DNA from 2 places in the Burkholderia gladioli genome. Region 2 is predicted to be linked to the other one. Evidence: predicted binding sites of a transcription regulator. Region 2 holds the regulator's gene; the other holds the start of a gene.

Region 1 (15,562 bases), on a different replicon from region 2:
CCCAGGCCGCCGCGCGCGGTCGGGATCCGCAGCGCGCCGAGCTCGGTGCCGCGAAACTTCGCGAACCCCTCGAAGGGCAGCTCGCGATCGGCCTCGCGCTGCGCCGCGCCCTCGCCGATCTGCCTGGCCAGTTCCGGTAGCGCGGCCAGCGCGGCATCGAGACGGGAACGGGAGGCGATGGTGTGCGGGGCGTTCATGCGGGGCATCCTTGTGCGGGTTTCGTCAGGCGCGCCGCCGGGGCTTCCGGCGGCGCGCCTGACAGTATAGGAATCGCCTCGCGGGGCAGTTCGACCGATTTCAGCTAAGGATATGCGGGGCGAGGATAAGCTCGCCCCGCGTTGGCGGCGCCGGTTCGCGCGCTCGGATCAGACCCGCTCGCGTTGCAGCTCGACCACGTTCACCCCCGCGCCGAACACCTCGCGCACCAGCGGCAGCAGGTGATCGTGGTGCGTGAGGAACAGCACCTGGGTGCGCGAGGACAGCTCGCGCAAGGCTTCGAGGCCGGCCTTCGAGCGCGCGTCGTCGAAGTTGATGAAGAGATCGTCGGCCACGAAGGGCAGCGCCGCCTTGTGCTCGAGCTGCAGCTCGAGCGCGGCGATGCGCAGCGCCAGGAACAACTGGTCGCGCGTGCCTTCGCTCAGCCCGCCCACCTCGACCGAGCGACCGCTGGCGCGCCGCGCCGACAGCTCGGGCGGCTGCCGCTCGGTATCGACGGTCAGGCGCAGGAATTCGCCCAGCGTGAGGCCCGCGAAGATCTCGCCGGCGCGGCTCAGCATCGGCCCCTGCTTCTGGTCGCGATAGCGATCGATCGCCCAGCGCAGCAGGCGGCTCGCGGTGGCCGCCTCGATGTACTGCTCGGCCGTGTCGCCCATCGCGGCCAGCGCCTCCTGGCGCCGCGCCTCGGCCAGCGCCGCGCTCGACTGGCCGGCGATCGCCGCCAGCGCCTGGCGCGCCTCCAGTTCGCGGCGGGCCAGCTCACTGGCGGCGGCGTTGAGCCCGTCCTGTTCGCGCCGCGCCGCCTCCAGTTGCGCGGGCACCTCGGCCAGGTCGTGCCGGTCGATCTCGGCGGCAATCTCGTCCTGCGAGAGGCCATCGCCGTCGCGCAGCAGCGCGGCCTGCGCCGCCTCGATCTCCTCGCGCAGGCGGCGTTGCTGGTCCGAGCGCGCGGCCAGCGGCAGGGCCTCGTCGATCGTCGCGGCGCCGGCGCTGGCCAGCAGCGGCGCGATGCGCGCCTGCTCGGTGGCCAGCGTGGCCTGGGCCGCCTCGAATTCGCGAGCGGCCTGCGCGATCGCCTCGTCGGCACGCGTGATCGCCTCGGCCGTCTTGCGGGCGCCGTCGAGCCTCGCGGCCAGCGCCCGTGAAATGGCGGCGCCCTCGCCGGCCTCGCGCACGGCGGGGTCCTCGAGCGCATCGGCCAGCCGGCGCGCATCCGCGTCGCGCGCGTCCAGCTCGGCGCGCATCGCCTCGATGCGCCGCGCCGGCTCCTCGGCCGCCGCGAGCTCGGCCACCACCTCGTTGGCGAGATCGACGGCGCCTTGCGCCGCCGCGTCGGTGCTCGCCACCTCGGCCAGCCGCGCGTCGGCCAGCGCGGTGCGCCATTCGCGCAACCAGTCCTCGTGCTCGCGCTGCGCGCGCTCGACCTGCGCCGCGGCCGCCTCGCGCTGGTGCCCGGCCTCGGCCACGCGCTCGTCGTGGCCGCGCCGCTGTTCGGCGGCACGCTCGGCGGCCTGCACGAAGGCCTCGGCCGACATGATCCACTTGCCCAGCGAGTCCGCCTCGGTAGCGGGCGCCACCGACAGCAGCGCCGTGACCAGCGCCTGCTGCGCGTGGCTGCGCTCCGCGCGCGCGGCTTCCAGCTCGCGTGCCAGCGCGTCGAGCTTTTGCTGCGCGGCGAGTGCGGCATCGCGTTGCGCGAGCCAGGCGCCGATATCGTCGAGCGCGATGCCGGGCAGGCCGGCGCCGGCCGCGAGATCGGCCCAGGCCTGGCGCGTCGCGTCGAGCGAGCGCGTCGCCTCGGCCAGGTCCGCTTCGCGGCGCGCCAACTCGGCCTGCGCCGCTTCGCGCTGCTGGCGCAGCGATTGCAGTTCGGCCGCGGCCTGCACGGTATCGAGCTGCGAATCGACCAGCACGTCGGCATGCCGGATCGCGTCGTCGACCGCCGCCGCGCCGTCGGGCAAGGCCAGCGCGCCGCGCTTGACCTCGCCCCAGGCCTGGTCGCGCTGCTCGCGCGCGGCCCGCACCTCGCTGCTGGTGACGACATGATTGCCCTGCGCGAAGTGCTGCTCCTGCAGCGCGAGTTTCTCGAAGCGCTCGCGAGCCTCGCCCAGCGCGCCACGCGCCATGGCGGCGGCGCTCGCCGCCTCGCTGTCGGCCTTCTGGCAGGCGTTCAGGCGCTGTGCCGAAGGCAGGTCCAGCGTTCGCAACTGCGCGACGGGCATGCGCCAGCGGCCAAGCCGGTCGAGCGCCTCGTCGAGCGCATGTCCGGCTTCGGCCCGCGCCTGCTCCTGCGCGCGTTCCTTCGCCTCGCCGTGGCGATGGGCCTGGGCTTCGGCCAGCGCGAGGCGCAGCGCATCGGGCACGGCCTCGACCACGATCGCCTCGCGTTGCTTGCGCAGCCGATCGAGCGCGCGCTCGCGTTCGTCCAGCGCGTCGCGTGCGCCGGCCAGCGCCTGCGCCAGCCCGCCCTGGCGGCGCAGCAGATTGCTGACCGTCTTGAGCGCCAGCGCGGACGGCAGCGCAGCCCGCAAGCCCGCTTCCTCGCGCGGCCAGCCCAATTGCCCGGCCGCCGCCGCCGCCGCGTCGAGATGCTGCCGCCGCGCCGCCTCGACGCCCGGCAGCGCCTTCTCATGCGCCGCGCAACTCGCGCTCAGCGCCGCCAGCGCGTCGATCTCGGCAGCGAACTTCAGCGCCTCGGGATCGGCGACGATGGCTTCGCGCGCGGCCTGCCGCCGGGCCAGGTCCTCGCGATGGAATTCGAGGCCCTTGGCGCCGACCGCGAGTTTTTCCCGCGCCGCCAGCAAGTCGGCCGTCGCGCTGGATGGCAGCTCGACCACGCCGCCCAGCTCCGCCAGTTGCGCGGCCTTCTCGCGCCAGCCATGCAGATAAGGCGCGAGCCGGCGCACGCGTTCCAGCGTCGAGCGCAGCCGGTCCACCTGCCGGCGCCGTTCGTCGGCCCCGGCGATCTCGCGGCGTACCGCGTCGAGCGCGTCCTGGCGTTCGGTCCAGTCGCGGGTGCGCACCTGGACGGCCTTCAGTTCGCTGCTGGCCGCGGAGAAATCGGCTTCCGCCAGGGCAAAGCTCGTGCGCGTGGCGCGCGGCGCCCACAGGCCGGCACGCAGCGCCTCCAGCTCCTCGCGCACCGGGCCCAGGCTGCCGACGCCGGCCGCCGATTCGAACAGCACCTGCCCGAGCCGGTCCGAGGCGTCGAGCAGGCTGCGCCCGCCGGCCACCAGCCGCTCGTGGTCGAGCCCGAACATCTGCTCGAAGAACTCGCGCGTCGCGCCGTCGAGCACGGCGTCGAGGTGGTCGTCGGGCAGCTTGCCGTCCTCGGGCGTGCGCAGCGAAGTGCGCCCGCGCGCGCGATGGAAGGCCAGCGCGCCGCCGGCATGATCGAGCAGGCCGCCGAGCCGCAGCTCCGGCGTGTCGTGCAGGAAATCGAGCGGCGTGCGCTGCTTCATGCCGAACAGCAGCTCCGACACCGCGGTGCGCACGGTCGACTTGCCGGCCTCGTTGGGCCCGACGATCACGTGGAAATCCTGCGCGGCGGCCGGGAAACGCAGCGTGGCGTCGGTGAACTTGCCGTACTTGAACAGATCGAGTTGACGGATCCGCATCGTTCATTCCCCCCGCGCCAGACGGGCCAGCAAGGACTCGCCGACCTGGCCGACCAGCGCCGACAACTCGCCCGAGCGCGCCTTCGACAGCATCGGCACGTCCTCGCCGCGCACCTCGCTGCGTACCTTGCCGACGAAGGGTTTCAGCTCGCGATCGAGGCTCGCGAGGAAATCGGGATCGTCCACCGCCTCGGCGAGGATCCGCTTCAGGTCCTCCAGTGCCTCGAGCGCCTCGCCGTGCTCGGCCGCGGGGGGTTCGGTGCGCAGCTTGACCTTCTCCAGCCAGAGCCGTTCGTTGCCGATGATGCCGATCTGGTTCAGCACCTCGGCGCGCAGTTCGGCCGCGCGCCCGAACAACTGGCCGTGCAGCGGCGAGGCGCCGGTCACCGTCACGCGGACCGCGCGCGGCACCTCGCCGTCGCTGGCGAGCAAGGCTTCGAGCGCGCGGCCCGCCTTCTGCGCCAGCGCCTCGATGGTCTCGCAATCGCCCGCGTCCACCTCGACCGCCTCCCAACGCAACACGTCGATGAACAGTCGCTCGACCCGCGTGCGCGCGCCGTCCACCTCCACCAGCACCGCGCCGCGCCGGCCCGTCTCGCGGATATGGCGCCCTTGCAGGTTGCCGGGGAACACGATGGTCGAGGCCTCGTCCCATTGCTGGAATTCATGCACGTGGCCGAGTGCCCAGTAGTCGTAGCCCTTGGCATGCAGTTCGGCGCGCGAGCACGGCGCGTAGTTCGCGTGCGCCGCGTAACCCTCCAGCGCCGTGTGCAGCACGCCGATGTTGTAGTGGCCCGGCACCGGGTCGGGATAGGCGATCGCCAAGTTGTCGGTCACGGACTTGTCGCGAAAGCTCTGGCCGTGCAGCGCGACCTTCAGGTCGTCGAGCCGGAAGGTCGCCGCCTTGCGCGAGGGAAACACCGTCACGTTGTCGGGCAGCGTCAGCTTCCTGCTCATCTCGCTCTCGGCGTCGTGGTTGCCCCACAGCAGGTAGACGGGGATCCCGGCACCGCGCAGCCGGCCCATCTGCTGGCCGAAGAAGATGCCGGTGTTGTGGTCCTTCCAGTCGCCGTCGTACAGGTCGCCCGCGATCACGACGAAGGCCACGGCTTCCTCGATGGCGCGGTCGACCAGCGCGCGCAGCGCCTCGCGCGAGGCGTTGCGAAGCTGCGCGGCCGGCGCGTCGGGATACGCGCTCAGGCCATGCAGGGGGCTGTCCAGGTGAATATCGGCCGCGTGGATGAACTTCACGGCGAGTCCTCTCGTTCGAATCGGTGGGGGATGGCCGGGCCGCGCGCCGGCGCCTGAGGGACGGGCGCGGCGCGGGCCGGCACGGTTCCCGGATTGTAGAGGGCAATCGCGGCGGGAAGGGAAAACGCCGCGCGGGGATTAGCCGGGCGGCCGGGACGGGACCGGGTCGATCCCCGCGCGAGGACGGGGCGATGGCGGGTAGGCGGCCCGCCTATCGCACCCGAACTCGCGCGGTTTGAACGGGTCCCGCGTGCGATGCGGCGGCCCGTGCCGCGACGCTCAGCGCACCGCGGTGGCCGGGCGTGGCCGGTCCGGCGCGGCGGGCATCGTCAGCCGCGTCACCTGCAGTTGCGGGTCGGCGGCGATCTCGTGCTCGTCGAACGGCACGCGCAGCCAGCGACGCGCCGCGTAACGACGCGTGCCGTCGGCGAAATGCGGCGAGGCCGGATCGTCCGATTCCGAATGCGCGAGCAGCGTATAGGCATCGGCGCCATGCGCGTCGAAGCTCACCACCTGCAGATAGCTGTTGCCGCCGACCGTGTCGGCCGAGATCGGCGCGTTCGCCCGGCTCTCGCCGTAGTGGCAGATCGAGGCGAAATAACCGAGGCCCGAGCAGCCGCCATAGAGCGGCACCGGCACGCCGTCGCGCGTCAGGTAGAGCGTCTCGCCGCGCGTCGCGTCGAGCGCGTAGCCCGCCTCGCCGACGGCCAGGATCGCCGCGCCGAAGGCCTCGGCCACGGCCGGCTCGCCCGCGCGGATGCCGGCCGGCGTGTGCAGCGGATCGGCCGGATCGAAGGGCCTCGCATAGAGCTTGCCGGCGTCGATTTTCTGGGCACGCTCCCAGAACCGATCCCACAGATAGGCACCGCGCGCGTCACGTTCGGCCGCGCCGTTCCAGGCTCGCAGGATCCGACACGCATCGGCGGTCTCGACCGTGCGCGGCGGCGTGAAGCTCGCGCCGCTCAGCGGATCGCGCGCGACCGTGATCCGTGCCGTCGCGCAGACCTGGTCGAGCACCGGCCGCTTGAACAGCGCGGCGGCCAGCGTGTCGCCCTCTAGCGTGAAGCGGCGCACCTCGGCGGCCGTCAGCGGCTCGCGCGCGGCGCCCTGCTCCGGCGCTGCGTCCGGCGCGGCGGCCTGGCCGGCGAGCTGCAGGCCGAGCCGCGCGCGCAGGTCGAGCGGCGCGACGCCGATCCCCATCACGCGCGGAAAACCGGTCAAGGGCGCCGCCGGGTTGGCGAGCCAATAGCTGTTGTTCATGTTGGCCACGAAGTCGCGCCGGGCCAGTATGGGCATCGCCGCAGCCGGCATCGAGCCGCGCTGGACCGCGGCGGCGTCGCCGCGCCAGGCGCAGGCCGCGCGCGAGCCGTCGAGGAAGGGCACGCCCGGCAGCTTCGCGTCGACCACCTTGCCCAGCGGCGTGGTGCAGCGATCGGCCAGTTGATCGGGCACGTCCGGCACGTTGCCGACGTCGGCATACCAGACCTCGGGCTGCCGGCGCCCGACCACCAGCGTATTGACCCAGGGCATCGCGGCCGAGGTCTTCAAGGTGGCGACGAAGGCATCCAGCGAGCCCGCGCGCCCGAAATCGAGGAAGGTCTGGAAGATCCGGTGGTTGTCGCGGTTCACGTCGCGCAGCGCGAAGGCCTGCCCACGCGTCCAGCCCAGCGCCGGCGACCACGACGACAGGTCGACCACCGGCCCGTATTCAGTGGTGTAGAGCGTGCGCGTCACCCCGCCCAGCGTGCCGTCGGGCTGCCGCACCGGCACCGTCAGCGTGACGGGCCGCATCGCGACGCGCCGGCCGTCCATCAGGTACTGGGTGGGATCGTCGTCGGCGAGCCTGAGTTGGAACACGCCGAAGCGACGCGCGCTCGATACCGTGTGGGTCCAGGCCACCTCGTCGTTGAAGCCGATCATGATCACGGGCACGCCCAGGAAGGACGCGCCGCTGACATCGAGCTGGCCCGGAATCGTCAGTTGCGCCTGGTAGAAGCGGTCCGGGCCGCTCCAGAACCAATGCGGATTGCCGAACAGGATCGGCTCGCCGCCCGTCGCGTCGCGGCCGAAAGCCATGCCGTTGCTGCCGATGCCGTAATGGCCGCCGACATGCAGCTGGTTCGGGTCGAGCCCGGCCAGCGCGGGCGCGGCGGTATCGCGGGCGGCATGCGGGGCGGGTTGCAGAGCAGGCTGCGAGGCGGCCGGTGAAACGGGCTGCGGGACCGGTCGAGAGGCGGGCGGCCGCGCGCTCGGCTGCGCCGCCTGGGCGGCCGCCGGCGGATGCGCGTTGGCGATCGCCTCGACGAAGCGCGCCTCGCCGCCGGCCAGGTTGGCCGCGTTCAGGCGCCGGTAGATATCCGCATCGGTGATGTCCGCCAGCCAGGGCGCCGCGCGGCAGGCCAGGTGGCGCCCCGGCGCGCCGCCCGCGCGAAGCTCGCCGAGGTAACGGTCGTAGCCGGCCGCGAAACCGCGCACGAGCTGGCGGAACCGCTCGGGCTGGCTGTCGCGATAGCGCTCGATGCTGCCCGCCGAATCGGCCAGGCGGAAGAAGAAATCGGAATCCAGGTTGGTCGGCTCGCCCAGCGTCGAGCGTGCCGCGGGCTTGCCCTGGGCGCCGAAATAACGCGAACGCTCGCCGCGGTAGGTGACGAAGGCCTCGGCCATGGTGCAGAGGTTGTCGCTGGCCTGCGCATAGCCGTAGCCATAACCGAGCGCCTCCCAATCTCCGGCCTCGATGTGCGGGATGCCGTCGGCGGTGCGCCGGATCAGCACCGTGTCGCCGCCGGTCTCGATCCGGGCCATGCCGGCCGCCGGTGCCGAGCCGGCGCAGCCGGCAATCGCGGCCACGCCCGCGAGCCCCGCCAACAGCGACAGCGCGGCCAGGCCATGACGAAGCAGCCGGCCGGATCGGCCAATCGCGCCGCGCCGCTTCGTTGAAACTGATAGGAACATGCTGATTCAATCCGTAATGCCATGCCGCGAGCGAGCCTCGCGCGCGGCCGGTGATGTCGAATGCGAAGCGCCCGCGCTTGGCAGGCAGGCTTCGCCCTATCCCCAGTCGGACCATTGATTTGTTGTTATGAGACGCGTGCGATGACGCGATTGAACATCGGTGGCGGCTGCCGCGAATCCCGCCACGCGATGAATCGATCCGCATGATATATCGTTGCAGGCACAACGATCATCCTCGATTCCGGAATGATCCGCCCGACTCCCGCAGGATCATCCTCCCAGTTCCGGCAGGCCGCGAGCCGACCGTTCAGCCCGCGCCCTGCCGGTCCTCGTGCCCGGCCGCCCCGGCCAGCGCGGCCTCGTCGGGCGCCGGCCGCTGCTTCGGCCGGCAATCGGCGCAGTAGCCGTGCAGCACGAGATGGTGACCGGTCAGCAGGTAGCCCAGCGCATCGGCCGCGGCCTTCTCGCGGCCGTCGATCAGCGGGTCCGAGAACTCGTCCACCTTGCCGCAGCTCAGGCAGATGATGTGATCGTGGCGCTTGCCGTCGTTGAGCTCGAAGACGTGCCGGTTGCCGTCGAGCGTGCCGCTGGTCAGGATGCCCGCCTCGACGAATTGCGACAGCACGCGATACACCGTGGCGAGGCCGATGTCGATCTTCTCGGCCATCAGGTGGCGAAACACATCCTCGGCGCTGACGTGGCGCGGGCCCGCCGCCGCGAAGAACTCCAGCACCTTCACGCGCGGCAAGGTCGCCCGCAGCCCCGCTCCCTGCAATTGTTCGAGTACCGGCATCGGCATGGATGAATCGTCGAAGAGCGGACTTGCCGGGCCAGCCGCCACGCGCATCGGCGCGGCGGCTTCGGCGAAATCCGTGGTCCGGGAAAATCCGGCGCGGCCCGAAGGCACCACACCGGCACGGCTGCACGGCAAGCCCCACCGCGCATGGGTATTACGATAACCGACAAAAATGCAAATGAGAATCATTTGCACAAATCGAGACAGTTGCGCATCATATCGCGACCTTGAACAACGGAGCACTCCGACCATGACGCAAGCCAGTCCCGCCACCCTCGCCCATGCCGCCCCGGCCGGCCGCGCGCTCGTCGACATCCTGCTGTCGCGACAATCGCATTTCCAGCTCGCCGAGCCGGCACCGCGCGACGAGGAGATCGAGCTGATCTTCGACGCCGCGATGCGCGCGCCCGACCATGCGCAACTGCGCCCCTGGCGCTTCGCACTGATCCGCGACGAGGCCCGCGCCGAGCTGGCCGAGGTGCTGGTCGAGCTGGCCGCCGCGCGCGAGCCGCAACTCACGCGCGACGAACTCGAGTCGCGCGGCGACACGGCCCGCTCGACGCCGCTGATCATCGCCGTGGCAGCGGCGATCCGCGAGGACGGCGGCATCCCCGAGGTCGAGCAACTGCTCTCGACGGGCGCCGCGACGATGAACATGCTGAACACGATCCATGCGCTCGGCTACGGCGCGTTCTGGATCACCGGCGACGACAGCTACGATCCGAAGCTGCCCGCCGCGCTCGATTTCGAGCCCGGCGATCGCCTGCTCGGCTTCCTGCTGGTCGGCACGCCGGTGTCGCAGGATGCGCCGCCGCCGCGCCCCTCGCGCGCCGATCACGTGCGCGAGTGGCTCGGTCGTTCGTCGATCTGAATCTGAGGCCGATCCGGCTGGATGACCCCGGGGCCGCCCGGCGGCCCCGGGCATCGCGCCCGGCGTCAATGCGTGCGGGCGCTGTCGTGCGTGGCGGCCAGGTCCTCCAGGCGCGTGCTGCCGCGATCCTCGTAGGTGAAGGCATCGCCGCGCGCGGTCTGGATGATCTGGCCGCGCTCGATGCGGATCACGCGATCGGCCACGTGGAAGTAGCGATCGTCGTGCGAGACCACGATCAGGGTCTTGCCCTGGCGCTTCAGCTCCGGCAGGAACACGGTGTAGAACACGCGGCGGAAGGTCGGATCCTGGTCGGCCGCCCATTCGTCGAACATCATGATCGGGCGCTGCTCGAGCATCGCGTGCACCAGGGCCAGGCGCTTGCGCTGCCCGGTGGATAGATCGATGGTCGAGAACACGCCGTCCTCGATCTTCACCTTGTGCGCGATCTCCAGTTGCTCCAGATAGGCCTGCGCGCGCGCGACCAGCGCCGGATCGTGCACCACCAGGTCCTCGAACAGGTGATAGTCGGCGAACACCGCCGAATAGAGCTGCCGGTAGGCGTCCATGCGCTCGGCCGGCACCGGCTCGCCGTTGAACAGCAGCTCGCCCTGCCCGGCCTCGTAGAGCCCGAGCAGCAGCTTGATCAGGGTGGTCTTGCCGCTGCCGTTCTCGCCGATCACGAACAGCATCTCGCCGCGCTCGATGCGCAGGTCGATCGGGCCGAGGCGGAACGGCGGCTGCTCGCCCACCGCCGGGAATTCCCAGCACGCGCGGCGCAGCTCGATCTCGCGCAGTTCGGCCAGCGGCGCCGGCGCCTCGCCGTCGAGCAGGCGCGCCTCGCGGTTGGTGAACTGCTCGGTCAGCTCGGCGATCCGCTGGAACGAGATGCGCGCCTGGCTCAGCGCCGGCAGGCTGCTGGCGATGGTCTCGACCGGGCCGCGCACGTAGAGCAGCACGATCACGAAACCGCTGACCACCTCCGGCGACACGCCCAGGCGCTGCTGCAGCAGGAGCAGCACGCCGATCACGATGAAGAACAGCGTGGTGACCGAGGCGCTCGCGCCGTAATAGAGGCGCATCGCCTTGATCTTCAGGTCGGCCACCTGGTCGGCCGCGCCCGCCAGGCGCACGCCGAACACGCGCTGGCGCCGGTCGCGGTTGATGCGCAGCTCCTTGGCGCCCTCGGTGATCGCGCGGTACTGCTTCTGCAGGTCGTCCTGCGCGCCGCGCACGCCGCGGTAGTACTGCCCCCACTTGAGGCTCGCGTACTGGTTGATCAGCGCGCCGACGATGATCGCCACCAGCGCGATCAGGAACAGCACCGGCGAGAGCACCAGCATGTAGGCCACGCAGCCGGCGGCGACGGCCGCCGCGACGGCGAAGTTCGGGAAGCTGAAGGTGAAGGCGCTGACGGTCTCGACGTCGCTGTTCAGCGTCGAGAGCAGGCGGTGCGTCTTGTAGCGCTCGAGCGCGGCCACCGGGGCGCACACGATGCGCGCGGAGATGTCCTTGCGCAGCGCGGCGATGATGCGCTGGCCCGTGACGCTGTTGCCGATCCCGGCGACGGCGCTGCAGAACAGCGTGACGAGGCAGAGCGCGACGAAGGTGACGGCCGTCTTCGTGCCGATGCCCTCGGGCGCATGCAGGCTGGTATTGATCACCGACAGCAGCCAGGCGGTGCAGAGGCCGCCCACGATGCCGAGCAGGGTCGCGATCAGCGTGATCGGCAGGAACGGCCGCAGCAGTTGGATCAGCGTGCCGCCGTAGTTCGCGCGCTGGGTGTCGCGCTGGTCGCGAGTCATCCGTGTTTCCTCGAGTTCATGGTGTGTTCTGGTGATGCCTTGCGTGGGTCGGGGCCCGGCTCGGGCGAGTGCCATGGCGCGTAGCGTAACGCGATCCCGCGACCGCGCGAACCGCCGGGCTGCCCTTCCTGGGGCCGGCCGGATTGGGAAGCACGCTCGACTGCCGGCCGAATCCGCTCGTGGAATGCCCGGCCCGGGCGCACTGCCGCGATAATGATTCTTATTTGCAACTCGCGAATGATATTAGCTGGGCACCGAAATGGCAACCGCGCCGACGCGCCGCAAGCGGGTTTCCGCACCGGCCGGCGCGGCTTTCGGCGTCTTCGGGGCAGCCCGTGGCGGCCCCTGGACAGGCCGTTCGGCCGGAACTGTCCGGCCCCGTTTGTTTCGATTGTGCGCACCCAAAATACTGGATATATTCACAGCACTGTATTGATAACCAGTATCGAGGTGAGCCATGGAACATCGCGTACGACTTGTCAACGACACCGACCGTCAGGTCTTCGCCTGGCTGCGCAGCCAGGCCGGTGATATCCGCGTCGCGCGGGCGCTGCATCAGCTCGGGCGCACGCGCAAGCCCTATGTCTCGGCGCTGTGCCGCTATCTCGGGCTGCGTCCGCCGCTCACGATCCAGCGTCCGGTCCGCCGCGCCGCCGCCGATCACTCCGTCGGCGATCACTACCTCGCGCTGATCCGTCAGCATCTCGCCAGTCATGCGGCCCGCTGAGCCTTGCGCCGGCTGGCGCGTCTCCATTGCCACCACGCTGGCCTCCCGTTCGGGCGAGGCGTCGCGCCGCCGTGCCTTCACGCTCGGCGCACCGCAGCGTCATGCGCGGCACGCAACGTCCTATCGCGACTATCGCGACGCCACGCGCATCGGGGCCGAGGTGGATCTGGCGGAGCCGCTCGCCGGCGCGGCCTGAAGATGAACGGCGGGGAACGGCGGGGAACGGCCGGCATGAATGGATACGCCGGTTTCGCGCTTCGCGCGGCGGCCGGGGTTTGCGGCGCCGCTCGCGGGAACATGCCTGAATCGGGCGAGCGGCCTTGCACCGCTCGCCATGTCTACCGCGTTTCAGGGGCTCAGGGCTTCATGCTGCCCGTGCGCACGAAACGCTCGTGCCAGGACAACGCCTCACCCAGCAGATGCGGCGTCTGCTTGCCGAAGCTCTCGCGGCTCGCGCGTTCGAAGTAGTCGGCCAGCATCGGGCGGAAATCCGGATGCGCGCAGGTATCGATGATCTTGCGCGCGCGCTGGCGCGGCGACAGCCCCCGCAAGTCCGCCAGGCCCTGTTCGGTCACCACCACGCCCACGTCGTGCTCGGTGTGATCGACATGGCTGGCCATCGGCACGATCCGCGAAATCGTGCCGCCCTTCGCGGTACTCGCCGACATGAAGCAGGACAGGTAGCCGTTGCGCGCGAAGTCGCCCGAGCCGCCGATGCCGTTCTGGATCTTCGTGCCCATCACGTGCGTCGAGTTCACGTTGCCGTAGATGTCGGCCTCGATCATGCCGTTCATCGCGATGCAGCCTAGCCGGCGCACCAGCTCCGGGTGATTGCTGATCTCCTGCGGGCGCAGCAGGATCTTCGAGCGGAACAGCGCGATGTCGTCGGCGAAGCGCTTCACCGCCTCGGGGCTCAGCGACAGCGCGGTGGCCGAGGCGAAGCTCAGCGTGCCGTTGGCGAGCAGGTCGAGCATGCCGTCCTGGATCACTTCCGTGTAGGCGCTCAGGTTCGTGAAGCCGCCCTCGCCGAGCCCGGCCAGCACCGCGTTGGTGATGTTGCCCACGCCCGATTGCAGCGGCAGCAGGTTCGCCGGCAGGCGGCCGCGGCCGATCTCGTGGCGCAGGAAGTCGATCAGGTGGGCCGCGATCTGCTTGGAGGTGGCGTCCGGCGCGTTGAAGGCATTGCTGCGATCGGGCGCGTCGGTCTCGACGATCGCGATGATCTTCTCGGCCGGGCAGCGCAGGTAGGGTTCGCCGATCCGGTCGTCGGCGGCCACCAGCGGGATCGGCTTGCGATGCGGCGGCAGCGCGGTGCCGTAGTAGATGTCGTGCATGCCGTCGAGGCCGAGCGGCTGCCGCGTATTCACCTCGAGGATCACCTTCTTGGCCTGGTCGAGCCAGGTCTTGTTGTTGCCCACCGAAGCCGAGGGAATCAGCAGCCCGTCCTCGCGAATGCCGGCCACTTCCACCACGGCCACGTCCAGGTCGCCGAACAGCCCGAACCAGGCGTATTGCGCGACATGGCTCAGGTGGATGTCCTGGTAGTCGAGTTCGCCGGCATTGATCTTCTCGCGCAGGATCGGATCCGATTGATACGGCAGGCGCATCGAGATGCCGTCCGCCTTGGCCAGCGCGCCATCGAGTTCGGGCGCCGTCGAGGCGCCGGTCAGCACGTTGATCCGGAAGTCCTCGCCGCGCGCATGCGCGGCCGAGATGCGCGTCGCCAGCGCGGCGGGCACGGCCTTCGGGTAGCCGGAGCCGGTGAAGCCGCTCATCGCGACCGTCATGTTCGGCGCGATCAGCGCGGCGGCTTCGTCGGCGGTGCGGATCAGGGAGCGCAGGGATTCGGCAAGGATTCGGGATGTGGGCATGGCGGAAATCGAACGGGTCTGTTGGTATCGCGTCGAGCGGCGCCGCGGCGGGGGTGTCTCGGAAGCGGCGCGTGGCCTGGCGGCTTGCGGCGGCAGGCCGAGGGCAGGACACGGCGCGCAGTATCGCCCAGGCCGCCGCCGGCATAGAGGCGCCATGCTGCAAAACTGCATTGCCGGATTCGCTCGGTATCCGGGCGCCAATGGCATGCAACGCGACGCGAAACGGGTTGCTTCCGCGCCGCTTCCAAATGCTTCCATGCCGCGCCGAGCCCCGCCGGAATTGTGTCTCCGCCGTAAGCCCGCGTTGTGGACTGGAAATACTTCCGATTGCCAATTGAAATATTTTCGGCAACTATCGATCGGCGCGTTTTGCCGCATGAGACGACGCGCGGCGCCAACTCACAAAACAAATCCCTCTCGCGATCCGATGAACAAGCCCAGACTCCTGCCCTACGTTTCCGCGGTACTCGCGGCCACGTTGATGGGGGCATGCGGTGGCGATACCGAAACATCCGCCCCCGCCGCCTCCACCCCGCCCGCCACCACCGACTCCACCTGTCTGGCGATCGACAGCAGCGGCTCGACCGCCGTGGTCGGTTCGAGCCAGCCCGGCGACCCGTCCCTGCCCGAGCCCGCTTCCGGCTATCGCAAGGGCCTCAAGCCGATCACCGCGAAAAGCTACCTGGTGGCCACCTCGAACGCCTACGCGAGCGCGGCCGGTTGCGCGGTGCTGCGCAAGGGCGGCACCGCCGCCGACGCGGCGGTGGCCGTGCAGGCCGTGCTCGGCCTGACCGTGCCCGAGGCGACTGGCCTCGGCTCGGGCGGCGTGCTGCTGTACTTCGATGCGCGCAACAAGACGCTGCAGGCCTACGACGGCCGCGAGACGGCACCGGCCGCCGCCACCGAGAACTACCTGCGCTATGTCGACGACACCAGCGACCAGTCCGCGCCGGTGCCGAGCGCGCGCGCGAGCGGCCGCTCGATCGGCACCATCGGCGTGCCGCGCCTGATCGAGTTGCTGCAGCGCGACCACGGCAAGCTGCAATGGCGCGACCTGTTCGGCGATGCGATCTCGCTGGCCAGCAACGGCTTCCCGATCGGCGGCCGGCTGGCGGCCGCGATCTCCTCGAACGCCGCGAGCCTGAAGCGCGACGCCGAGGCCGCCGCCTACTTCCTCAATGCCGACGGCTCACCGAAGGCGCTCGGCACCGTGCTGAAGAACCCCGCCTATGCCGATGCGCTGACGCAGATGGCACAGAACGGCGCGAATGCGCTCTACTCGGGTGCGATCGCACAGGACATCGTCGCCAAGATCGCCACCACCACGGGCGCCGACGGCTCGAAGATCACCCCGGGCAAGACCACCCTGGCCGACCTCGCGGCCTACCAGGCCAAGCGCCGCGACGCGATCTGCACCACCTATCGCGGCAGCTACTGGGTCTGCGGGATGCCTCCGCCG
Region 2 (15,562 bases):
TCGGGCCAGGTGATGCCGAGCAGCATGCGCAGCGTGGTGGTCTTGCCGGCGCCGTTCGGCCCGAGCAGGCCGAAGCACTCGCCGCGCTGCACGTTGAACGACAGGCCGTCGACGACGAGCTTGTCGCCGAAATGTTTTTTGACCTGCTGGAATTCGATCGGGGCGACGGACATGGGCAGGGCGGCGTAAGAGTCGACACGAAGCGGCCATTCTAGTGCATCGAGTCCCGATTTCGGCTCCTGGGCGGCGCCCGGATCGTGCAAGCCTGCACCGCGATGCGGCATCGGCGTGCCGTCGATACGGAAATCGCCTGTGGGTGTTTTCCATCCCTTGCATCCTGAATTGCGGCGCACGATGATGAATCAACGACCCGACGTCGCGATGGAGGCGATCATGGCCAGTTACCAGAAAATCCTGCTGTGCTACGACGGCACGCTCGAGGGCCGCAAGGCCCTGCGCTGCGGCGCGGATCTCGCGCTCGAGCTGAAGGCCGAGACACACCTGCTGTCGGTGGTCGACATGCGCTCGACCATCGCGCAAAGCGCGGGCCTGCTGACCGACGTCGCCTGCGGCCGCTTCGAGGAGACGGCGCGCGAGATCCTGCAGGAAGGGGTGGACTGGCTGACCGAGCGCGGCGTGCAGGCGCAAGGCCATTTCGCCTTCGGTTATCCGATCGAGGAGATCGCGAACCTCGCGAAGGCCTTGAATGTCGACCTGGTGGTGGTCGGCCACCGCTGTCGCAGCGGCCTGTCGCGCTGGTGGATGGGCGCGGGCAATACGCAACTGCTCGACCGCGTGTCCTGCAGCATCCTGGTGGCCTGCTCTTCGTCGGACGAGCAGCGCGAGGAGCGGGCCAAGGAGCGCGAAGCGGCTCTCGCCGGCAGCGGCGCTGCATAGATCAGGGTATCCGTGGACGGGCGGACTAAGCCGCCCGGAACGGCGCCATGCCGGTTGAGGCAACCGGCATGAACGCCATGATTCACTTCCTCGTCGCGCCTGCCGGCGCGACATGCTCAGCGATGCAGATCGATCGCGCTGAGCTTCCATCCGAACAGCCCGCTGCGCCGGAAGATCGCCGCATAGCGCGCGCCATCGACATCCTTCCGATACACGACGACGAATTCGTCGATCCCGTTATAGGCCGCGCTCGCCTGCGGCGCCGCGGGCTTGCCTGCGTTGCTACCGCTGGTGGGTGCCGGTGCTGCCGGGCTCGGCGCGGCCGGCGGCGCGCTGCCCTGGCCGGCAGGCGCGGCGGCCGTGGGCGCGGGCTGGTCGAGCGAGGGCGGATGCTCGCCCGGATCGGCCTTGGGCGGCAGGCCGCTGAGCAGTGCGGCCACGCCTTCGGGCGTCGCATAGGCATCGACCAGCGGCCCGATCAGCGCCGAGCCGATCACCGCGCCCAGCATCGCCAGCGGATTATTGTGCCGCTGCAGGTCGATGCGCCGCATCAACTCCTCGGTCAACTGCTGCTTGAGGCTCGCGCGCAGGGCCGGATAGTCGACATGGCGGCTGATCGCCTCGGCGTCGCGCGTGTCGACGGCCTGTTTCAGCTCGCGCAGCGCGAGATAGGGCGAGGCATAGGCATAAACGATCGTCGCCAGCACCAGCAGCGCGAGGGCGACGACGAGGAGCGGCTTGAACCGGCCGCCGCGGGAGGGGGAGAGGGGCACCAGGCCTCCATGGGATACGGACTCTAGCTAGAGACGTATCAGACGGCCGAACGTTCCTCGGCGATGCATCGATCGATCATGCGGCACACCGCATCGATCGTGCCCACCATGATCAGGCGCGACGGCCCGTGGTAGACGCGCACCGGCGCGCGCCGTGCCGGTTCCGCATGATGCAGCCCCGCGTTGAGCGAGACGCGCGCGAAGGCCGGCAGGGCCGAGGGCAGCAGCGAGGCCTGCTCCGCCACCGCGGCGGCCGGCGCCGGCGCGACGGCGTCGGGCGCGGCGCTGCCGAGCGGTGCGCAGGGCATGCGCCCCCGCAGGTGACGCAGGCGGCCGAATTGACGGAAGGGCAGCAGGCGGGCGAGGCGTTCCATGGCGTTCTCCAGGTCGAGCGGAGGAAACAAGGCAAAGCACAGGACGATGCGCAGCACAACGCGCAGGCAATACTCGGCCAGTGCGCGCACGGCGCACCAGCAGGATGGATGGCGCCGCAGCGCCCGGGATCAGAATTCGCCGGAGCGGATCAGGCCGACGGCGATGCCTTCCAGCGCGAACTCGGCGCTGCCGGCCTTCACGAAGATGTTTTCGTAATCGGGGTTCTCGGCGATCAGTTCGATGCCGGAGGAATGACGCTTGAGGCGCTTGACGGTGACGTCGTCGCCGAGCCGCGCGACGATGATCTGGCCGTCCTTGGCCTCGCTGCGCTTCTGCACGGCGAGCAGGTCGCCGTCGAGGATGCCGGCGTCGCGCATCGACAGCCCGCGCACCTTCAAGAGGTAATCGGGCTTGCTGGAGAACAGCGCGGGATCGCAGGTGTAGTTCTGGGAGATGTGCTCTTGCGCGAGGATCGGGCTACCTGCCGCGACGCGGCCGACCAGCGGCAGCGAGAGCTGCATCAGCGCCGCGTGCGGCAGCGTGAGCTGGTGCGGGGCGTCGTCGCCGAGCAGGCGGATGCCGCGCGAGGCGCCGGCGGCCAGCTCGATCACGCCCTTGCGGGCCAGCGCCCGCAGGTGTTCCTCGGCCGCGTTCGGCGAGCTGAAGCCCAGCTCGGCCGCGATTTCCGCGCGGGTGGGCGGGAAGCCCGAGCGCTCGATCGCGCGACGAATCAAGTCGAACACTTGCTGCTGGCGTGCGGTGAGTTTGGTCATGGTCAACTGTATGGATAGACAGTGATCTGTATTTTTATACAGTAGTTCGGGAATTTCAAGCGTTACTTGAAGTTCGTCGCTATGACGTCGGTTCCGACGCGATCGAGCGACGTCAGAACGGCGGTTTCGATGCCTCAACCGTCCGCCGGGCGGTCTTTACCACTTTTGCTTCTTAAAAAATGAGGAACGATTATTTTTAATGATGAAAGCCGTTCGCTAGACTGCCCTGACATTGCTAATAACGACCCACGAACCTTTGGAGATCATCGGATGGTCAAGCGCAACACGGGGCTGGCTGGCGGCGTCCGCCGCCTGGTCGCAACACTGGCATTCGGCGCGGTGGCGCTGGGCGCCGCCACGCACGCACTGGCGGACACCACGCTGCTGAACGTCTCCTACGATCCGACCCGCGAGTTGTACCAGGACGTCAACCAGGCCTTCGGCAAGGAATGGAAGGCCAAGACCGGCGAGACCGTCAACTTCAAGCAGTCGCACGGCGGCTCGGGCGCGCAGGCGCGCTCGGTGCTCGACGGGCTGCAGGCCGACGTGGTCACGCTGGCGCTGGCCTGGGACATCGACGCGCTGGCCAACAAGGGCCTGGTCGCCAAGGACTGGCAGAAGCGCCTGCCCGACAACGCCTCGCCCTATACCTCGACCATCGTGTTCCTGGTGCGCAAGGGCAATCCGAAGGGCATCAAGGACTGGGACGACCTGATCAAGCCGGGCGTGTCGATCGTCACGCCGAACCCGAAGACCTCGGGCGGCGCGCGCTGGAACTACCTGGCGGCCTGGGCCTATGCGCTGCACAAGCCGGGCGGCAACGAGCAGAGCGCCAAGGATTTCGTCTCCAAGCTCTACAAGAATGCCGGCGTGCTCGATTCGGGCGCACGCGGCGCGACCACCAGCTTCGTGCAGCGTGACATCGGCGACGTGCTGATCGCCTGGGAGAACGAGGCCTTCCTGTCGCTGAAGGAATTCGGCCCGGACAAGTTCCAGATCGTGGTGCCCTCGGTCAGCATCCTGGCCGAGCCGCCGGTGGCGGTGGTCGACAAGGTGGTGGACAAGAAGGGCGACCGCAAGCTGGCCGAGGCCTACCTGAACTTCCTCTACAGCAAGGAAGGCCAGGAGATCGCCGCGCGCAACTACTACCGTCCGCGCTCGAAGGACGTGCCGGCCGAGCTGACCAAGCAGTTCCCGAAGCTCAAGCTCTACACGGTGGACGACACCTTCGGCGGCTGGACCAACGCGCAGAAGACGCACTTCGCCGACGGCGGTGTGTTCGATTCGATCTACAAGCCGCAGTAAGCGCTGCGCACGTGGCTTGAGCGGCGGGCGGCGTGCCGCTGAACGGTGAACCGCCCGGCCGCGGAAGTCGGAAAGACGCAAAGGCAGGACGGCAGTATCGAGGCCGCGCGGCCCGCAACCGGCACGCGCGGCCCGACATAACGACGATCGAACGCGCGGCCGGCCGGATTCTTCCGGCGGCCGCGCATCCCATGTCAACCAAGGAAGCGCATTTCGCATGACGACGTACACCTTCCGCAAGCCGAGCGCGCTGCCCGGCTTCGGCGTGACGCTCGGCATCACGGTGGCCTATCTGAGCCTCGTGGTGCTGATCCCGCTCGCCGCCACCTTCCTGAAGACGGCGACGCTGAGCTGGGACCAGTTCGTGGCCGCCACCACCTCGGCGCGCGTGCTGGCCTCCTACCGGCTGACCTTCCTGTCCGCGCTCGGCGGCGCCGTGATCAATGCCGTGTTCGGCTTCCTGGTCGCCTGGGTGCTGGTGCGCTACCGGTTTCCGCTCAAGCGCCTGGTCGACGCGATCGTCGACCTGCCGTTCGCGCTGCCGACCTCGGTGGCCGGCATCTCGCTGGCCGCCGTCTACGCGCAGAACGGCTGGCTCGGCCAGTATCTCGCGCCGCTCGGCATCAAGGTGGCGTTCACGCCGCTGGGCGTGCTGGTGGCGCTGACCTTCATCGGCCTGCCCTTCGTGGTGCGCACCGTGCAGCCCGTGCTCGAGGATTTCGAGCGCGAGCAGGAGGAGGCCGCCGCCTGCCTGGGCGCCTCGCGCTGGCTGACTTTCCGCCGCGTGGTGCTGCCGGCCGTGCTGCCGGCGCTGCTGACCGGCTTCGCGCTGGCCTTCGCGCGCGCGCTGGGCGAATACGGCTCGGTGATCTTCATCGCCGGCAACGTGCCGATGAAGTCCGAGATCACCTCGCTGCTGATCATCACCAAGCTCGAGCAGTACGACTACGCCGGCGCCACCGCGCTGGCGGTGGTGATGCTGGTGGTGTCCTTCCTGATGCTGCTGCTGATCAATACCCTGCAGTGGCTGCTGCAGCGCCGTACCAGCCGCGGCGCGAGCGGCCCGGCGCCGGTCGTCGCCGCCGCGGGTGCCGTGGCCGGAGGTGCGCAATGAGCCGCGAATCGAGCAGTTCCGCGCTGCCGGCCGCCGCCGCGCCGCGCGCCAGGGCCGCGCGTCGCCAGGATCCGGTGGCCGAATCGCGCCTCACGCGCTGGGTGCTGACCGGCATCGCGCTGCTGTTCCTGGCCGGCTTCCTGGTGGTGCCGCTCGCGGCCGTGTTCGCGCAGGCGCTGGCCAAGGGCATCGGCTTCTATTTCGAGTCGCTGGCCGATCCGGATGCCTGGTCGGCGATCGTGCTGACCGTCACGGTGGCCGCCATCGCGGTGCCGCTGAACCTGGTGTTCGGGGTCTGCGCCTCCTGGGCGATCGCCAAGTTCGAGTTCCGCGGCAAGGCGCTCCTGACCACCCTGATCGACCTGCCGTTCTCGGTCTCGCCGGTGATCTCGGGCCTGGTCTACGTGCTGCTGTTCGGCGCGCAGGGCTGGCTCGGCCCCTGGCTGGAAGCGCACGACGTGCAGATCATCTTCGCCGTGCCCGGCATCGTGCTGGCGACCATCTTCGTGACCTTCCCGTTCGTCGCGCGCGAGCTGATTCCGCTGATGCAGGCGCAGGGCAACGACGAGGAGGAGGCCGCGCGGGTGCTGGGCGCCTCGGGCTGGCAGATCTTCCGCCGCGTGACCCTGCCCAACGTGCGCTGGGGCCTGCTGTACGGCGTGATCCTCTGCAATGCGCGCGCGATGGGCGAGTTCGGCGCGGTATCGGTGGTGTCCGGCCATATCCGCGGCCAGACCGACACCATGCCGCTGCACGTCGAGATTCTCTACAACGAATACAACTTTTCGGCCGCCTTCGCGGTGGCATCGGTGCTGGCCCTGCTCGCGCTGGTGACGCTCGCGCTGAAGCTGCTCGCCGAACGCCGGATGTCGGCCGAACTCGCGGACGCGCGCGCCAGCGCCGCCTCGCATTCCTGAAGAGGCACACCAGATGGGTATCACCGTTCGCAACCTGCACAAGCAATTCGGCGACTTCACGGCGCTCGACGATGTTTCTCTCGATTTCCCGCCCGGCGAGCTGGTCGCGCTGCTGGGGCCGTCCGGCTGCGGCAAGACCACCCTGCTGCGCGTGATCGCCGGCCTGGAACACGCCGACGCGGGCCAGGTCGTGCTGCAGGGGCAGGACGTGGCCGACGTGGGCGCGCGCGAGCGCCAGGTCGGCTTCGTGTTCCAGCACTACGCGCTGTTCCGCCATATGACGGTGTTCGAGAACGTCGCCTTCGGCCTGCGCGTCAAGCCGCGCGGCGAGCGGCCCTCGGAAGCCGTGATCCGCGAGAAGGTGCACGAGCTGCTCAAGCTGGTCCAGCTCGACTGGCTCGCGCCGCGTTATCCGTCCGAGCTCTCGGGCGGCCAGCGCCAGCGCATCGCGCTGGCCCGCGCGCTGGCGGTCGAGCCCAAGGTGCTGCTGCTCGACGAGCCGTTCGGCGCGCTCGACGCCAAGGTGCGCAAGGAGCTGCGCAGCTGGCTGCGCCGCCTGCACGACGACCTGCACATCTCGACCATCTTCGTCACCCACGACCAGGAGGAAGCCCTGGAAGTGGCCGACCGCATCGTGGTGCTGAACCGGGGTCACGTGGAGCAGGTCGGCAGCCCGCAGGACGTGTACGACCATCCGCAAAGCGCCTTCGTCTACGAGTTCCTCGGCGCGGCCAACCGGCTCGACGGCGTGGTGCACGGCGATGGTTTCGTGGCCGACGGCGCGAGCGGCCCGATCGCGGTGGCCGCCGATTTCTCCGGCCGCGCGCACGCCTATGTGCGCCCGCACGACCTGCAGGTGGTGGCGCACGCCGACGCACGCTCGGACGGCATCGCCGTCGACGTGCGACGGGTGGTGCCGCTGGGCGGCTCGGTGCGCATCGAGCTCGCGCCGCGCGCCGGCGGCGCGCTGCTGGAAGCCGAGCTCGATCGCGAAACCTGGCGCGCGCTGGCGCTCGGCGTGGGCGACGGCGCCACCGCGGTGGCCCGCAGCGCGCGCGTGTTCCCGGCGCGCTGAAGTGCCGTCGCATCCTTCCTCATCGATAACGACAACGCCCCTGAGAGGCTGACCCATGAATTTCCAGCAATTGCGCTTCGTCCGGGAAGCGGTACGCCAGAACATGAACCTGACGGAAGTCGCGAACGTGCTCTACACGTCGCAGTCGGGCGTCTCGAAGCAGATCAAGGATCTCGAGGACGAGCTGGGCGTCGACATCTTCATCCGTCGCGGCAAGCGCCTGACCGGCCTCACCGAGCCCGGCAAGGCGGTGCACCAACTGATCGAGCGGATGCTGCTGGACGCCGAGAACCTGCGTCGCGTGGCGCGCCAGTACGCCGACCAGGACAGCGGCCACCTGGTGGTGGCGACCACCCACACGCAGGCGCGCTACGCGCTGCCCAAGGTGATCCGCCAGTTCACCGACGTGTTCCCCAAGGTGCACCTGGCGCTGCGCCAAGGCAGCCCGCAGCAGATCGCGCAGATGATCCTCAGCGGCGAGGCCGACATCGGCATCTCGACCGAGGCGCTGGACCGCTATCCCGACATCGTGACCTTCCCGTGCTATTCCTGGCACCACGTGGTGGTGGTGCCGAAGGACCACCCGCTGGTCGGTCGCGCCAACCTCACCCCCGAGGAGATCGCCGAGTATCCGATCATCACCTACGACCAGGACTTCACCGGCCGCTCGCATATCGACCAGGCCTTCGCCAAGGTGGGCGCGGTGCCCGACGTGGTGCTGACCGCGATCGACGCCGACGTGATCAAGACCTATGTCGAGCTCGGCATGGGCATCGGCGTGGTGGCGGCGATGGCCTACGACGCGCAGCGCGATTCGGGCCTGGTCGCGCTCGACACGCAGCACCTGTTCGAGGCCAGCACGACGCGGGTCGGCCTGCGCAAGGGCGCCTTCCTGCGCTCCTATGCCTACAGGCTGCTGGAGATGTTTGCGCCGCATCTGACCGAGGCCGAGATCGCCGCGCAACTGAAGGAAACCGCCGTCTGAGCGGCGAGGGCGGAGCGGCGCGCCTCGTCCTCGGGTTCGCATCGCTCATCGCGCGAGCCGTTCCGGCTCGCCGCCCACCTGCCGTTCGCCGGGGCCACGTCCTGTCTTGCGCTTGCCTTGCAAGATCCCCACAATCCCGGAATCGGTAAAAACCCCGTTGCGTAATCGGCACGATCGGTACAGCATTGGCGCTTCCCGGTACGAACAAAAACGGACGGGATGCACGAGATGGGTGAAATCGACTGCCGGCAATCGCTCGCGCCTCCTGTTCACGCCGCTTCCAGGGCGTATTTTCCCGATTTGACGCACGTACCACGGCAAACGTTTGCTCAACATGAAAACGACACCCGGGGCAACCGGGCATACACAGTGAGGAGATTTCGCATGGACTTCCAGATTCGCCGCCGTGTTCTCGCCGCCGCGCTCGCCGGCGCCGCCATTGCCGTCGCGCCGCTCGGCGCCCATGCGCAAGCCGCCCACAAGCCCAAGGTCGCGCTGGTGATGAAGTCGCTCGCCAACGAGTTCTTCCTGACCATGGAGAACGGCGCGAAGGAATACCAGCAGCACAACCCGGCGATGTTCGACCTGGTCACCAACGGCATCAAGGACGAGACCGACACCGCCAACCAGATCCGCATCGTCGAGCAGATGATCGTCTCCAAGGTCGATGCGATCGTGCTCGCGCCGGCCGATTCGAAGGCGCTGGTGCCGGTGGTCAAGAAGGCCGTCGACGCCGGCATCATCGTGATCAACATCGACAACCGGCTCGATCCGGACGTGCTGAAGTCGAAGAACCTCAACGTGCCCTTCGTCGGCCCCGACAACCGCAAGGGCGCCCGCAAGATCGGCGACTACCTCGCCAAGAACCTGAAGGCCGGCGACGAGGTCGGCATCATCGAGGGCGTGTCGACCACCACCAACGCGCAGCAGCGCACCGCTGGCTTCCAGGACGCGATGAAGGCGGTGGGCGCCAAGGTGGTCTCGCTGCAGTCGGGCGAGTGGGAGATCGACAAGGGCAACGCGGTGGCCTCGGCCATGCTCAACGAGTACCCGAACCTGAAGGCGCTGCTGTGCGGCAACGACAGCATGGCGATCGGCGCGGTCTCGGCGGTGCGCGCGGCCGGCAAGGCCGGCAAGGTCTACGTGGTCGGCTACGACAACATCAACGCGATCAAGCCGATGCTGCAGGACGGCCGCGTGCTCGCCACGGCCGACCAGTACGCGGCCAAGCAGGCGGTGTTCGGCATCGACACGGCGCTCAAGGCGATCGCCGAGCACAAGAAGCAGGCCGAGCTGTCGGGCACGGTCGAGACGCCGGTCGACCTGGTCGTCAAGAAGTAAGTGACCCGCATGGCGACGATTCCCAGCGGCGCGGCATCCCCGGCCGCGCCGGTGCTCGAGGTCGAGGGCGTCGGCAAGACCTACGCCGAGCCGGTGCTGGCCGGCGTCTCGCTCGCGCTGCACGCGGGCGAGGCGCTGGCCCTGACGGGCGAGAACGGTGCGGGCAAGAGCACCCTGTCGAAGATCGTCGGTGGGCTGGTCACGCCCACCGGCGGCCGCTTGCGGCTGGCCGGCGCCGCCTATGCGCCGGCCAGCCGCAACGAGGCGGAAGCGCTCGGGGTCCGCATGGTGATGCAGGAGCTGAACCTGCTGCCCACCCTGACGGTGGCCGAGAACCTGTTCCTCAACCGCCTGCCGCGCCGCTTCGGCGTGATCGACCGCGGCCGGCTGCGCGCCGACGCGCGCGAGGCGATGGCGCGCGTCGGGCTCGACGCGATCGATCCCGACACGCCGGTGGGCGCGCTCGGCATCGGCCACCAGCAGATGGTCGAGATCGCGCGCAACCTGATCGGCGACTGCCGCGTGCTGATCCTCGACGAACCCACCGCGATGCTGACCGCGCGCGAGGTCGAGCTGCTGTTCGCGCAGATCGACCGCCTCAAGGCGCGCGGCGTGGCGCTGGTCTACATCTCGCACCGCCTCGAGGAGCTGGCGCGGGTGGCCGAGCGCGTGGCCGTGCTGCGCGACGGGCGGCTGGTCCATGTCGGGCCGATGGGCGAGGTCTCGAGCGAGCGGCTGGTGGCCCTGATGGCCGGGCGCGAGGTGGGCGAGCACATCGATCTCGGCGAGCGCCGGATCGGCGCGCCGCGCCTGGCGGTGGCCGGGCTCACGCGCGGCAGCGTGGTGCGCGACGTCTCCTTCGAGGTGCGCGCCGGCGAGATCTTCGGCATTTCCGGCCTGATCGGCGCCGGCCGCACCGAGCTGCTGCGGCTGATCTACGGCGCGGACCGCGCCGATAGCGGCACGGTGTCGATCGGCACGCCGCCGCGGCCGGTGAAGATCCAGTCGCCGTCCGACGCGGTGCGCCAGGGCATCGCGCTGATCACCGAGGACCGCAAGGGCGAGGGCCTGCTGCTGTCGCAGCCGATCGCCGCCAATGTCTCGCTCGGCCAGCTCGGCCGCATCTCGCGGGCCGGCGTGGTCGACACCGCGCGCGAGCACGCGCTCGCGCAGCGCCAGATCGACGCGATGCGGATCCGCACGCGCGGCCCGGCGCAGACGGTGGGCGAGCTCTCGGGCGGCAACCAGCAGAAGGTCGTGATCGGCCGCTGGCTGGCCCACGACATGGCCGTGCTGCTGTTCGACGAACCCACCCGCGGCATCGACGTCGGCGCCAAGTTCGACATCTATGCGCTGATGGGCGCGCTGGCTCGCGAGGGCCGCGCGCTGGTGGTGGTGTCCAGCGACCTGCGCGAGCTGATGCTGATCTGCGATCGCATCGGCGTGATGTCGGCGGGGCGCATGAGCGCCGTGTTCGAGCGCGGCGGCTGGACCCAGGACAGTCTGCTGGCCGCCGCCTTTGCCGGCTTCTCGCGCCGCGATGCCAGCGCCGCGCCCTTGCCGGCCGCAGGCCCGTCCTCCGGGGCGGGTGATTCGACCCCAGGAATTTCTTCATGAACGAACCCATCGTCCCCGGCCGCGAGACGGCCGATTCCACCCCGGCGGCCGCGCCCGACGCGGCCGCGCCGGCCGCCAAGCGCCTGTCCGGCACGCGCCTGGGCCTGTCCAACTACCTGGGCCTGGCCGGCGCGCTGATCGCGATGATCGCGCTGTTCTCGGTGCTCAGCTCGCATTTCCTCACCTACGACACCTTCAGCACCATCGCCAACCAGATTCCCGACCTGGTGGTGATGTCGGTCGGCATGACCTTCGTGCTGATCATCGCCGGCATCGACCTGTCGGTCGGCTCGGTGCTGGCGCTGGCGGCCTCCTTCGTCAGCGTGGCCGCCCTGAAATGGCACTGGGGGCCGCTGCCCTCGGCGCTGCTCGGGATCGCCGCGGCGGCCGTGACCGGCATGCTGACCGGCGCGGTCACGGTGGGCTGGCGGATTCCGTCCTTCATCGTCTCGCTCGGCGTGCTGGAAGGCGCGCGCGGCCTGGCCTACCAGCTCACCAACTCGCGCACCGCCTATATCGGCGACGCCTTCGATTTCCTCTCCAATCCGTTCGCGCTCGGCATCTCGCCGGCCTTCGTGATCGCCGTGCTGGTGATGATCGTGGCCCAGTTCGTGCTGACCCGCACCGTGTTCGGACGCTATCTGGTTGGTATCGGTACCAACGAAGAGGCGGTAAGGCTTGCCGGGGTGAACCCTCGTCCGTATAAAATCATTGTGTTTGCGTTGATGGGCGCGCTCGCGGGGCTTGCGGCGCTGTTCCAGATCTCGCGTCTCGAAGCGGCCGATCCGAATGCCGGCGTCGGGCTCGAACTGCAGGTCATCGCGGCCGTCGTGATCGGCGGCACGAGCCTGATGGGCGGGCGCGGCTCGGTGATCAGCACCTTCTTCGGCGTGTTGATCATCTCGGTGCTGGCCGCGGGGCTGGCGCAGATCGGCGCGAACGAACCGACCAAGCGCATCATTACCGGGGCCGTGATCGTCGTTGCCGTCGTGCTCGACACCTATCGCAGCCGCCGCACGCGCACTTAAAGACAGACCAGAGGGATTCAGAATGGCGACGATCAAGGATGTGGCGGCCATGGCCGGCGTATCGTTCACGACGGTGTCGCACGTGGTGAACAATTCGCGGCCGGTGTCGGCCGACGTGAGGGCCAAGGTGGAGCGGGCGATCGTCCAGCTCAACTACGTCCCGTCGGCCGTGGCGCGATCCCTGAAGGCGCGCTCGACGGCCACCATCGGCCTGGTGGTGCCCAACAGCACCAACCCGTATTTCGCCGAACTGGCGCGCGGCATCGAGGACCAATGCGCGGCGCGCGGTTATTGCGTGTTCTTCTGCAATTCCGACGACGATCCCATCAAGCAGCGAAACTATCTGCGCGTGCTGCAGGAAAAGCGCATCGACGGGCTGATCATCGCCTCGGCCGGCGAGGACACGGTGCTGGCACAGACCCTGGCCGATTCGCGCGAGCCGCTGGTGATCGTCGACCGCAATATCGAGGGGCTGTCCGCCGACCTGGTGCAGATCGACCACGAACGCGGCGCCTACCTGGCCACGCGCCACCTGATCGAGCTCGGCCATTCGCGGATCGGCTGCATCACGGGCCCGGTCGACACGGCGGTGAGCGCGATGCGCGTGCACGGCTTCATCCGCGCGATGGCCGAACGCGGCATCGACATCATCCCGGGCGCGATCGCCGAAAGCGACTTCTCCTGCCTGGGCGGCTATCGCGCGGCGGCCGAGCTGATCGACGCGCTGCATCCCAGCGCGATCTTCGCCGGCAACGACCTGATGGGGATCGGCGCGCTGCGCGCGGCCGCCGAGCGCGGGCTGCGCGTGCCGACCGACTGCTCGATCATCGGCTTCGACGACATCGAGATGTCGAGCTACACCTATCCGGCACTCTCCACGGTCGGCCAGTCGGTGCGTGCGCTCGGCGAGATCGCCGCGCAGACCCTGATCGAGCGGATCTCGGCGGGCGCCTCGGCGCCGGCCAAGCGTCGCCGCGTGGTGTCGCCGCGCCTGGTGCTGCGCGAATCGACCGCGCCCTATGGCGGCGCGTCCGGCGCCGTGCCAGCGGCGGCCGGCGGAGGGCAGGCATGAGCGGTACGCCGGTTTCGACCTCCGCGCGCGGAAACGTTGCCGTGGTCGGCAGCCTCAACATGGACCTGATCGTGCGCGCACCGCGCCTGCCCAAGCCGGGCGAGACGCTGAGCGGGCACGGTTACGCGCAGGCGGCGGGCGGCAAGGGCGGCAACCAGGCCGTGGCGGCCGCCAGGCTCGGCGCGCGCGTGACGATGCTCGGCTGCGTCGGCGACGACGCGAACGGCGCGGCCCTGCGCGGCGCGCTGGAGGCCGAGGGGATCGATTGCGCCGCGCTGGCGACCGCCCGCGAGGGCGTGGCCACCGGCGTGGCGCTGATCGTGGTGGACGACGCGAGCCAGAACGCGATCGTGATCGTGGCGGGCGGCAACGGCGAGGTGACGCCGGCCGGCATCGCCGGGCATGAGGCCATGATCGCGGCCGCCGACGTGCTGGTCTGCCAGCTCGAAACGCCGCTGCCGGCTGTGAAGGCCGCGCTCGAGGCGGGGCGCCGCCATGGCCGCGTGGTGGTGCTCAATCCAGCCCCCGTGCTCGGTCCCTTGCCGGACGGCTGGCTGCCGCTGGTCGACTGGCTGATCCCGAACGAGCTCGAGGCCGCCGCGCTGACGGGCATGACCATCGCGACGCCCGAGGATGCGCAGGCGGCGGCAGGGCAACTGCGGGAAGCCGGCGCGCGCAACGTGATCGTCACGCTCGGCGCGCAAGGCGCGTTCGCCGCGCTGGCGGACGGCACGGCGCGCCACTATCCGGCCCCGAAGGTCGAGGCGGTCGACACCACGGCCGCCGGCGATACCTTCATCGGTGGCTTGTCGGCACGGCTGGCGTCGGGTGATGCGCCCGACGCGGCGATCCGTTTCGCCCAGCGGGCCGCCGCCCTGTCGGTGACGCGCGCGGGCGCCCAGCCCTCGATTCCGAGCTTCGCGGAAGTGCAGGGCTAGCGCCGCCCGCATCGCTCGGCACAATGCCTGTTCCCGAATCCGGCCTCGTGCCGGATTTTTCATGGGCGCGACGATATTTATCGGGGCAGATCGCCGACACGCGTCCCGCGCCTTCACGGTCGCGCATGCCCGTTTTGGGTGCATCCCGTTACCGGCTCGATCCTCGTCACGAGCATGTCCAGCCTCGTTCGACAATCACGCGCGACAGCAGTGGATCGTTCAGCATGACGCGCCAATCATTCGGACGTCGGCGGAGGCAATCCGGAACCCCGGCCACGGCCACGGCCGATCAGTCCGCTTGCGGCGCGTGCCGTCGTGCATGGACGACGGCACAAGCTTTCGTGTGTCACCTTTGTTCACCTTCGTGCGCGAGTCGATGCGAACGCACGCCATGTTCCTGTCGAGGCGCATGCGTGAGCGAGTGAGCGAGAGGGAGCGGGCACATCGCATCGGAGATTTTCCTCATCTCGCGAAGGTGCTGCGTGATGCGCGGCGCAGCGTGACGATGCCGTCATCTGCGCAGGGTCCGGCGCATCGATCGCGCGATCACGCAGCGACGGGCCGAATCGCAAAAAATTGTAACGAAAGCGATCGTTCTGTCGTCCGAAATGCCGGCTCGACCGTATAGGAAAACAGGGGGGAACGTGTCCGATGCAGGAGCGGATTCGTTGCAGCAGGAGAGGGCGCGTGTGCAACGTTGCGAAGATCGGGAGGAACATTGTATGGCAGTCAAAATGCCTCGTCCAAGCGGGGTTTTTCTGAGTGTCGAACAACAACGTTCCGACTGAAGTTTGTTCGTGAAAAAAAAAGCAATTGGGTTTAGGATGAAATTGAACGGTCCTGCTTCGGCGTGATCTCACGAAGGCAAGATCGTCTTCAGACACAGGCGAGGAGGTAGCATGGATATTTACAGCAGCTTCGCGAACCGCTTCGAGAAAACCCGGGAGGAGGAGTTCTCGCTCGAAGAGTATCTCGCGCTCTGCAAGAACGATCCATCGGCGTACGCCACCGCGGGCGAACGCATGTTGGCAGCCATCGGGGAACCGGAGCAGGTCGATACGCGAAACGACCCGCGTCTGTCGCGGATCTTCGCGAACAAGGTCATCAAGGTCTATCCCGCGTTTCGCGAGTTCTACGGGATGGAGGAGGTGATCGAGCAGGTGGTGGCGTACTTCCGCCACTCAGCGCAAGGTCTCGAGGAGAAGAAGCAGATCCTCTACCTGCTCGGGCCGGTGGGCGGCGGCAAGTCGTCGATCGCCGAGCGCCTGAAGCAACTGATGGAACGCGTGCCGTTCTATTCGCTCAAGGGTTCGCCCGTCAACGAATCGCCGCTCGGGCTGTTCGACTACGAC

The links. Region 2 encodes LexA, which represses DNA repair genes until DNA is damaged. Its sites were predicted from a motif close to ACTGTATNNNNATACAGT; they were not measured.
Region 1: a site for LexA is predicted at 11,932-11,949, ahead of BM43_RS07320 (CppA family protein). Genes of this name have one in related genera too.

The regions. Positions count from the first base shown of each region.
Region 1 covers NZ_CP009322.1:1,555,168-1,570,729, forward strand. The annotation lists gene BM43_RS07285 (acyl-CoA dehydrogenase family protein) at 1-197, opposite strand, end outside; gene BM43_RS07290 (ATP-binding protein) at 366-3,833, opposite strand; gene BM43_RS07295 (metallophosphoesterase family protein) at 3,837-5,084, opposite strand; gene BM43_RS07300 (penicillin acylase family protein) at 5,364-8,036, opposite strand; gene BM43_RS07305 (Fur family transcriptional regulator) at 8,344-8,835, opposite strand; gene BM43_RS07310 (nitroreductase family protein) at 9,083-9,703, shown strand; gene BM43_RS07315 (cyclic peptide export ABC transporter) at 9,769-11,505, opposite strand; gene BM43_RS07320 (CppA family protein) at 11,963-12,232, shown strand; gene BM43_RS07325 (hypothetical protein) at 12,219-12,428, shown strand; gene BM43_RS07330 (succinyl-CoA:acetate CoA-transferase ScpC) at 12,589-14,103, opposite strand; gene BM43_RS07335 (gamma-glutamyltransferase family protein) at 14,531-15,562, shown strand, end outside.
Region 2 covers NZ_CP009323.1:3,521,684-3,537,245, forward strand. The annotation lists gene nodI (nodulation factor ABC transporter ATP-binding protein NodI) at 1-173, opposite strand, end outside; gene BM43_RS32820 (universal stress protein) at 394-897, shown strand; gene BM43_RS32825 (DUF2939 domain-containing protein) at 1,014-1,670, opposite strand; gene BM43_RS32830 (hypothetical protein) at 1,709-2,044, opposite strand; gene lexA (transcriptional repressor LexA) at 2,174-2,818, opposite strand; gene BM43_RS32840 (sulfate ABC transporter substrate-binding protein) at 3,089-4,123, shown strand; gene cysT (sulfate ABC transporter permease subunit CysT) at 4,341-5,237, shown strand; gene cysW (sulfate ABC transporter permease subunit CysW) at 5,234-6,154, shown strand; gene BM43_RS32855 (sulfate/molybdate ABC transporter ATP-binding protein) at 6,168-7,229, shown strand; gene BM43_RS32860 (CysB family HTH-type transcriptional regulator) at 7,285-8,214, shown strand; gene BM43_RS32865 (sugar ABC transporter substrate-binding protein) at 8,599-9,555, shown strand; gene BM43_RS32870 (sugar ABC transporter ATP-binding protein) at 9,565-11,172, shown strand; gene BM43_RS32875 (ABC transporter permease) at 11,169-12,200, shown strand; gene BM43_RS32880 (LacI family DNA-binding transcriptional regulator) at 12,223-13,272, shown strand; gene rbsK (ribokinase) at 13,269-14,210, shown strand; gene BM43_RS32890 (PrkA family serine protein kinase) at 15,110-15,562, shown strand, end outside.